2 regions of the Streptomyces sp. 796.1 genome follow, and region 1 is predicted to be linked to the other one. Evidence: riboswitches for the same ligand, from Rfam matches in the RefSeq annotation. Region 1 holds a riboswitch; the other holds the start of a gene.

Region 1 (3,745 bases):
CCGCCGGATTCTCGGACTTCTCTTGACCGCGTTAGATGTGAGTGATTTATTACTCTTAGCAGATGTGCGATGGCCCGCATCCGCTCAACGACCCTCCCCGCGTTGCCCATCACGGACGCATTCCGTCCCGCCAACTGCCGTACATACAGAGCTAAATGGCCATATTCGCCACTACGCGCCGTGGCACTCACCGGCGTGCCACCAAGAGTAATTCACCACTCATCACTGCCCCCTGTCCTTGACGTGCCCGCACCCCCACCCGTCAGCCACTGACCCCCTAGCCACCCCCTAGCCCGCCCACCACCACCCCACGCGCCCCACGCCGCGAACCCCTGCCGTACGACTCCCCGCGCCATCGCAAAGGACGTGCACCATGCCTCCGATTCCTGCCGACCCCTACCGCAGCCGATATCTCGCACCCTTGGACGATGGGGTCACGGCACACGCCCTGACCAAGTACGGGGCCCCAGCATGATCCGCGGCCAACGCGAACTGCTCATCCACGCACCGGTGGAGCGGGTGTGGCGGCTGCACACCGACGTCGCCGCCTGGCCAGTGTGGAACTCGGGGATCGACCGGGTCGCCCCGACCGGCACGCTGACCGTCGGCTCCAGCTTCCGCTGGCGCAGCCACGGGCTGGCCGTGAGCTCGACGGTCATCGCGCTCACCCCCGGCCGGCACATCACCTGGGAGAGCCCGGCGGCCGGCATCCACGAGGTCCACCGCTGGACGTTCACGGCCATCGGCGACAACACGCTGGCCCGCACCGAGGAGACCTGGTCGGGCCCGCGCGTGGACGCCGACCCGTACGGCCTGCGGGCCGAGCTGACGCAGTCGCTGACGGTCTGGCTCAGGGACCTCAAGCGCACCACGGAGTGCAGGTAGGCGCCGGGGCGCCGCGGGTGGGCCGCCGACGGGGCGGTGGGGGCGAGACGGGGTGGGACAGGCGTTACGCCAGCCCGTCGGCGCTCCCGGTACGTCAACCGAGCCGGCGGCCCCGGTGCGTCAACCAGCCGCCCGCGGCAGCAACTCCAGTGCGTCGATCGCGGCCGGGGACAGCACCTCCGGGGTCAGGTCCGCGATCCGGTGCCAGGCGACCGCGCTGGTCGCGCCGTCCGTCTCGGTGACCCGCAGCGTGCCCGGGGCCAGCTCGACCGCGTAGAAGAGGCCGGTCAGGTGCCAGTGCGTGCCGTTGCGGTGAGCGGTGTAGCTCTTGGCGTCCAGCAGCCGGACGGCGCGTGCCGTACGGCCGCTCTCCTCGTGGAGTTCGCGGGCCAGCGCCTGGGCCGGCTGCTCGCCGGGGTCGATGCCGCCGCCCGGCAGGTGCCACAGCCCGGGCGCGAAGACCGGCGAGGCGGCGGAGAGCCGGGTCAGCAGCAGCCGGTCGGCCTCCACGACGATCGCGTACGCAGAGACGCGGGTCCTGATGTCCACGGGGTGCCTCCCTCGATGCCGGCCACGACGGTCGTACCGGCTGCCCCATCATGATCGCGCCGGGGCGGTGGCGGGCCGGGTGCCCTGCGGGCGGCGCGTGGTGAGCGGTGGGCAGTCGGCGGGCGGTGGGCGGTGGGCAGGCGGGTGACAACCACACCGCCCCCACGCGCCCCTCCCTTCCCTGGCCAACCCAGCAGTGTCACCCACAAGATTCACTCCAGCTACCGTCTGCATCAGGACAACACCGCTACATCAGGACAACGGGCGAACTCGCTCTGTCCCCTGCGGAGCGGCGCCCCTACGCTGATAGGCGCAGTTGGTTCACGCCATCCACCAGTGGCGTGACGCAAGAGGGAACCCGGTGTGAGTCCGGGACTGTCCCGCAACGGTGAGTGGGAGCTCACGCCGTCGACGTCCGACCCGCAGCGGCGGGCCCGGGAGCGGTGGCCGGTAGCTGTCCGTCGGAAGTCCGGCAGGCCCCATGAGTCCGAAGACCTGCCGCTGCTCACGTGCGTGGTGCACGTGGTGTGTGCACGGTGGCCTCGTGGACTGGGTCGGCGGTACAGGTGGCTGCGCGGGGCCTCACCCCGCGCTTCGCCCTCGCCCCTCCCCCGTCATCGCTCGGGGCACGGGATGACGAGGGAGGACGCATGCCTGGCCACGGAGATCCGCAACCGGGCCGATCGGCGCATCGCCCCCGTACCCCCACCGGCGCCCCCACCGCACTCCCGGACACGGCGCCCGCACCCACCACGCCCCCGGCCACGGTGCCCGCGCTCCCAGCTCCGTCCGGCGCACCCGCGCCACCCCCACGCACGGCGCCCGCGCCCCCGCCCGGCGCCCCCACCACGACCCCGGTTCCGGCCATCGCCGCCGGCGTCTGCCACGGCACCCTGGGCGAGCTCTACCAGGGCCCGTTGCGCGCCGGCCCGACGCCCGACATCGCCCTGGTCTCCTTCCCGGTGGACCGGCACTCCTGGGTGTACTTCACGCCGGGCGCAGGACCACCAGGGCCGCTGCCGCTGGGCGCGAAGGCGGCGAAGGCGGTGCGGCTGTTCCTCGACCGGTTCGACCTCCAACTGCCGCCCGGGCACTGGAGCACCCATTCCGACCTGCGGATCGGCGTCGGCATGGCGAGTTCGACCGCCGACGTCGTGGCCACCTTGCGCTGTCTGTTCCGGCTCTTCCTGCTGCCGTACGACCAGCAGGTGGTGCTCGGCATCCTGGCCGCGATCGAGCGGGCCGACAGCGTCTTCCTGGACGAGTTCGCGCTGCACCTGAGCGCCCGGCACCGGGTGGTGCGCACCCTCGGCACCGCCATCGGCTTCCACACCGCGTTCGTCACCGAGCCCGGCACCGTGGACACCGGCGCCGTCACCGCGCTGCTGCTGCGCCACTACCGGCGGCGCGGCGAGGAGTACGAGCGGTGCCTGTCCGACCTGTTGAAGGGGTTCGACACCGGCGACCCGGCCGTCGTCGCCCGGGCCGCCACCACCAGTGCGGTGCTCTCCCAGGAGGCGCTGCCCAAGCAGACGTTCGCCAGCGTGCTCGGGCACCGCGAGCGGTTCGGGGCCGACGGCGTCTTCGTCGCCCACACCGGCTCGCTGGTCGGCTACCTCTTCGTCGACCGCCCACCCAGCGACGTCAAGTCCGAACTCTCCGCCTTCTTCCGTTCGCTCGGCCACCAGTGCTCATTCGCCCAAGGAGGCTACGGGTGATCCACCCCCACATCGCCGACGCCCTGAAGGTCCCCGATCTGATCCGCCTCACCGACGGCATGGTGCTGCTCCGCTTCGAGTCGATGAAGATCTACTCGGCGCTCGGCGCCGTCCGCGACCTGCTGGACCGGGGCGTGGTGCGCCCGGGCCAGACGCTCATCGACAGTTCGAGCGGCATCTACGCGCACGCCCTCGCGCTCGCCTGCCACCGCTACGGCATGCACTGCCACATCGTCGCCTCCACCACCGTCGACGCCACCACGCTCGCCCAGTTGGAGGTGCTGGGCGCCACCGTGGAGCAGGTGAAGCCGTCCGAGAACCTCAAGCTCGACCAGCAACTGCGGGTGCGCCGGGTGCGCGAGATCCTCGCCGACCACCCGGAGGTGCACTGGATGCGCCAGTACCACGACGACATCCACTACCTGGGATACCGGGAGATCGCGGACGCGGTCGCCGCCGAGTTGGCCGACACGCTGGCCGGCCGGCCGCTGACCGTGGTCGGCGGCGTCGGCTCCGGCGCCTCCACCGGCGGGCTGGTGACCCATCTGCGGCGCACCGACCCCAGCGTGCGACTGGTGGGGGTGCAGCCGTTC
Region 2 (3,745 bases), on a different contig from region 1:
CCGCCCCGGTCGCCGCGGTCCCCGCCGCGCACCCCGCCGACCTGGACGCCGAGCCGATCGGCGTGGTGACCGCCGCGGTGCGCAGCGTGGCACCGCCGCCCACCGGCGCGGCGCTCGCGCAGCCCGCCCCCGGCGACCAGTCGGCCGCGGAGTCCAACGCCGAGGCTGCCGCCGAGCCCGCACCCGACGCGCCATCCGCCCCTGCGGACGCGTCAGCGCTGGTCGACGCGCTCGCCGCCGAGCAGGACGGCGCGCTGGCACCCGCCCCCGGCCTGACCCCGGCAGCCGCCCCGGCACCGGCGACGGCTGCGCCCGCCGCTCCGGCCTAGCCGACGGGGGCGGCGCCCGCGCCGCCCCCGTCAAGCGGACGCCTTGGGCGACGTACGACCCGGGCTCCACGGACGATCACAGATCACCGCAGACACCGCAGACACCGCAGACACCGCAGACGATCGAAGGAATCAGCGCCATGAACATCGACTGGGCCGCACTCGGCGAGGTCTTCGGCGTGAGCCTGGTGGTGACCGTCGCCCTGGTGGGCGTGTTCACGCTCGGCATCGTCGGCACCTCGGCCAAGCCGGCCGAAGACGCCCCGGGCGCCACCGGCGCCGCGGGCACGGCGAGCACCGTGGGTACGGCGAGCACCGTGGGTACGACGGGTACCAGCGCGCTGGCCCGCTCCGGTGCCTACCTGTGCTTCGCGCTGTGTGCGGCGGCGGTGGGGTACGGCATCCACCTGATCGTGGCCTGAGCGCCGGTGCCGCCCCGCGGTCTCCCGCGGCCGGCACCGGCGAACGGCCACGGCCGCACCACCCGCCCCCTGTCCAGCCGGCCACCTGGCCCAACCGGCTGACCGCTTCCGCCCGATCGACCGCCGGTCCACATCCGCAGGGGCCGCGGCGGATGGGCTGCGGTCGGGCCGCGCCCCACCACACCCAGCCCGCCGGGCAGGGTGCGACCGAACCGTGTCGCGCCCCGCCCGGCGGGCCTCTGTGCAGGTCAACCGCGAGTTGACGGCCGTTCCCGGGGCGTGGTGGACTTCCGGGGCCAAACGGCGACAGGAGAGGAAGCCGGTGCGAGTCCGGCGCGGTCCCGCCACTGTCACCGGGGAGCGCTCCCCCAGCGCATGGCCACGGCTCGTACACCGCGGGCTGGAAGGCCGGGGTGCGGCGTCGATCCGGGAGCCAGGAGACTCTCGCCGCCGATCACGTCGAGCCAGGGCGCGGACCCTGAGTGAGGACACACCACCATGGCCTGCCGCCGTCCAGCGCCCCCTGCCGCCCGTGCGGCCCGCCGCCGCCCACACCGGTCGGCGTGCCGGCCCGCACCGCTCCCCCGCCGAGGCACGACGGCGGGCTGACCGATGCGTACCGACCCCCTTGCGTACGCGTACGGCGCCGTCATCGGCTTCCTGGGCGACCGCGCCCTGGGCGACCCCCAGCGGGGCCACCCGGTGGCCGCCTTCGGACGTGCCGCCGGCGCCGTGGAGCGACGGCTGTGGCGCGATCACCGCGGGCACGGTGCTCTGCACACCGCCGTGTGTGCGGGCGGTGCCGCGCTCGTCGGCGCACTGCTGACCCGGGCGGCGCGCGGCCCGGCCGGCACCCGCCCGGCGGCTCCGCACACCCTGTCGACCGCACCGGCGGGCAGGCCCGTACCGGCCTCCCCGGTCTCCCCCGTCGTCCCTGCCAGCCGGGCCACGACGGTGCGCCAGGCTGCTGCGCCGCGCCCGAGCACCGGCCGCCCGGTCAGCGCCGCCCCGCGGGCGCCGTACCCCCTCGCCCGCATCTCCTCGCCCGCCCGCGCGCGCGAGGCCGCGCTGACCGCGCTCGCCACCTGGGCCGTACTCGGCGGCACCACGCTCGGCCGGGAGGCGCGCACCATCGGCGCCGCGCTGACCGCCGGGGACCTCGACGCGGCCAGGGCCGCGCTGCCCCGGCTGTGCGGGCGCGATCCGCAGGCCCTGGACGCCCAGCAGATCGCCCGGGCCGTCGTGGAGTCCGTCGCCGAGAACACCTCCGACGCGGTGGTGGGCGCCCTGGTGTGGGGCGCGGTCGGCGGCGTCCCCGGGCTGCTCGGCTTCCGTGCGGTGAACACCCTGGATGCGATGGTGGGCCACCGCTCGCCGCGCTACCTGCGGTTCGGCTGGGCGTCCGCACGCCTGGACGACCTGGTCGGCTGGCCAGGTGCCCGGCTCACCGCCGCGCTCGCGGTGCTCGCCGGGCCCGCCCCCGGCCGCGCCTGGCGCACCGTACGCCGCGACGCGGGCAGCCATCCGAGCCCCAACGCCGGCCCCGTGGAAGCCGCGTTCGCCGGCGCGCTCGGCGTGCGGCTCGGCGGCACCCTCGCCTACGCAGGCCGCGTGGAGCACCGTCCGGTGCTGGGCGCCGAGCACCGGCCCGTCGAGGTCGCCGACATCGAGCGCGCGGTGCGGCTCTCGCGCCGGGTCAGCGCGCTGGCGCTGGCGGCGAGCGTCGCAGGCAGGCTCGCGTACGGCGCCGCCACCGCGGGCAACCACAGGGGGGATCGATGAGGGGGGCCGGGCACATGGGTGGCGGGCTGCTGGTCGCGGGGACGACGTCGGACGCCGGCAAGAGCGTGGTCACGGCGGGCATCTGCCGCTGGCTGGTACGCCGCGGAGTACGCGTCGCACCGTTCAAGGGGCAGAACATGTCCCTCAACTCCTTCGTCACCCGCGAGGGCGCCGAGATCGGCCGGGCCCAGGCGATGCAGGCCCAGGCCGCCCGCGTCGAGCCGACCGCGCTGATGAACCCGGTGCTGCTCAAGCCGGGCAGCGACCGCTCAAGCCAGGTCGTGCTGCTCGGCAAGCCGGTGGGCGAGCTCAGCGCCCGCGGCTTCTTCGGGGACCGCGGGCCGGCGGCCGACGCGGGCGACCCCGGGCCGATGCCCGGCGGGCGGCAGCAACTCCTGGCCCCGGTCCTGGACTGCCTCACGGAGCTGCGGCGCAGCTACGACGCGGTGATCTGCGAGGGCGCCGGCAGCCCGGCCGAGATCAACCTGCGCCGCACCGACATCGTCAACATGGGCGTCGCCCGCGCCGCCCACCTGCCGGTCGTGGTGGTCGGCGACATCGACCGGGGCGGGGTGTTCGCGCAGTTCTTCGGCACCACGGCGCTGCTCGCCCGCGAGGACCAGGCACTGGTCGCCGGCTACCTGGTCAACAAGTTCCGCGGCGACGTGTCCCTCCTCGAACCCGGCCTGGACATGCTGCACGGCCTCACCGGGCGCCGCACCTTCGGCGTGCTGCCGTACGCGCCCGGGCTCGGCATCGACGAGGAGGACGGGCTGCGGGTCTCGCTGCGCGGGGCGGTGCGCGAGGCGCCGGTGGCGCCCCCGGTCGGCGCCGACGTGCTGCGGGTGGCGGTGTGCGCGGTGCCGCTGATGTCGAACTTCACGGACGTGGACGCGCTGGCGGCCGAGCCCGGGGTGGTCGTCAGGTTCGTGGACCGGCCCGCGGAGTTGGCCGACGCCGACCTGGTCGTGGTGCCCGGTACCCGGGGCACCGTGCGCGCCCTCGCCTGGCTGCGCGAGCGCGGGCTCGCCGACGCGCTGGCCGCGCGCGCCGCCGAGGGCCGGCCGGTGCTCGGCATCTGCGGCGGCTTCCAGGTGCTCGGCGAGTCGATCGAGGACGAGGTCGAGTCGCGCGCCGGCACCGTCGCGGGGCTCGGGCTGCTGCCGGTACGGGTGCGCTTCGCGCGCGAGAAGACGCTCGCCCGGCCGGTCG

Evidence for each region. Region 1 has a riboswitch for cobalamin ahead of ACMA1D_RS07430 (hypothetical protein). Riboswitches for the same ligand answer to the same signal wherever they lie in the genome.
Region 2: linked by a shared signal. The riboswitch ahead of ACMA1D_RS01675 (cobalamin biosynthesis protein) and the one ahead of ACMA1D_RS07430 (hypothetical protein) in region 1 are both predicted to bind cobalamin.

What each region holds. Positions count from the first base shown of each region.
Region 1 covers NZ_JBLIWA010000007.1:184,248-187,992, forward strand. Annotated here, with positions in the region: gene ACMA1D_RS07420 (SRPBCC family protein) at 472-885, shown strand; gene ACMA1D_RS07425 (NUDIX hydrolase) at 1,006-1,434, opposite strand; cobalamin riboswitch at 1,735-1,952, shown strand; gene ACMA1D_RS07430 (hypothetical protein) at 2,085-3,152, shown strand; gene ACMA1D_RS07435 (cysteine synthase family protein) at 3,149-3,745, shown strand, end outside.
Region 2 covers NZ_JBLIWA010000002.1:64,557-68,301, forward strand. Annotated here, with positions in the region: gene ACMA1D_RS01665 (anion permease) at 1-329, shown strand, start outside; gene ACMA1D_RS01670 (hypothetical protein) at 470-751, shown strand; cobalamin riboswitch at 1,063-1,195, shown strand; gene ACMA1D_RS01675 (cobalamin biosynthesis protein) at 1,364-2,533, shown strand; gene ACMA1D_RS01680 (cobyric acid synthase) at 2,548-3,745, shown strand, end outside.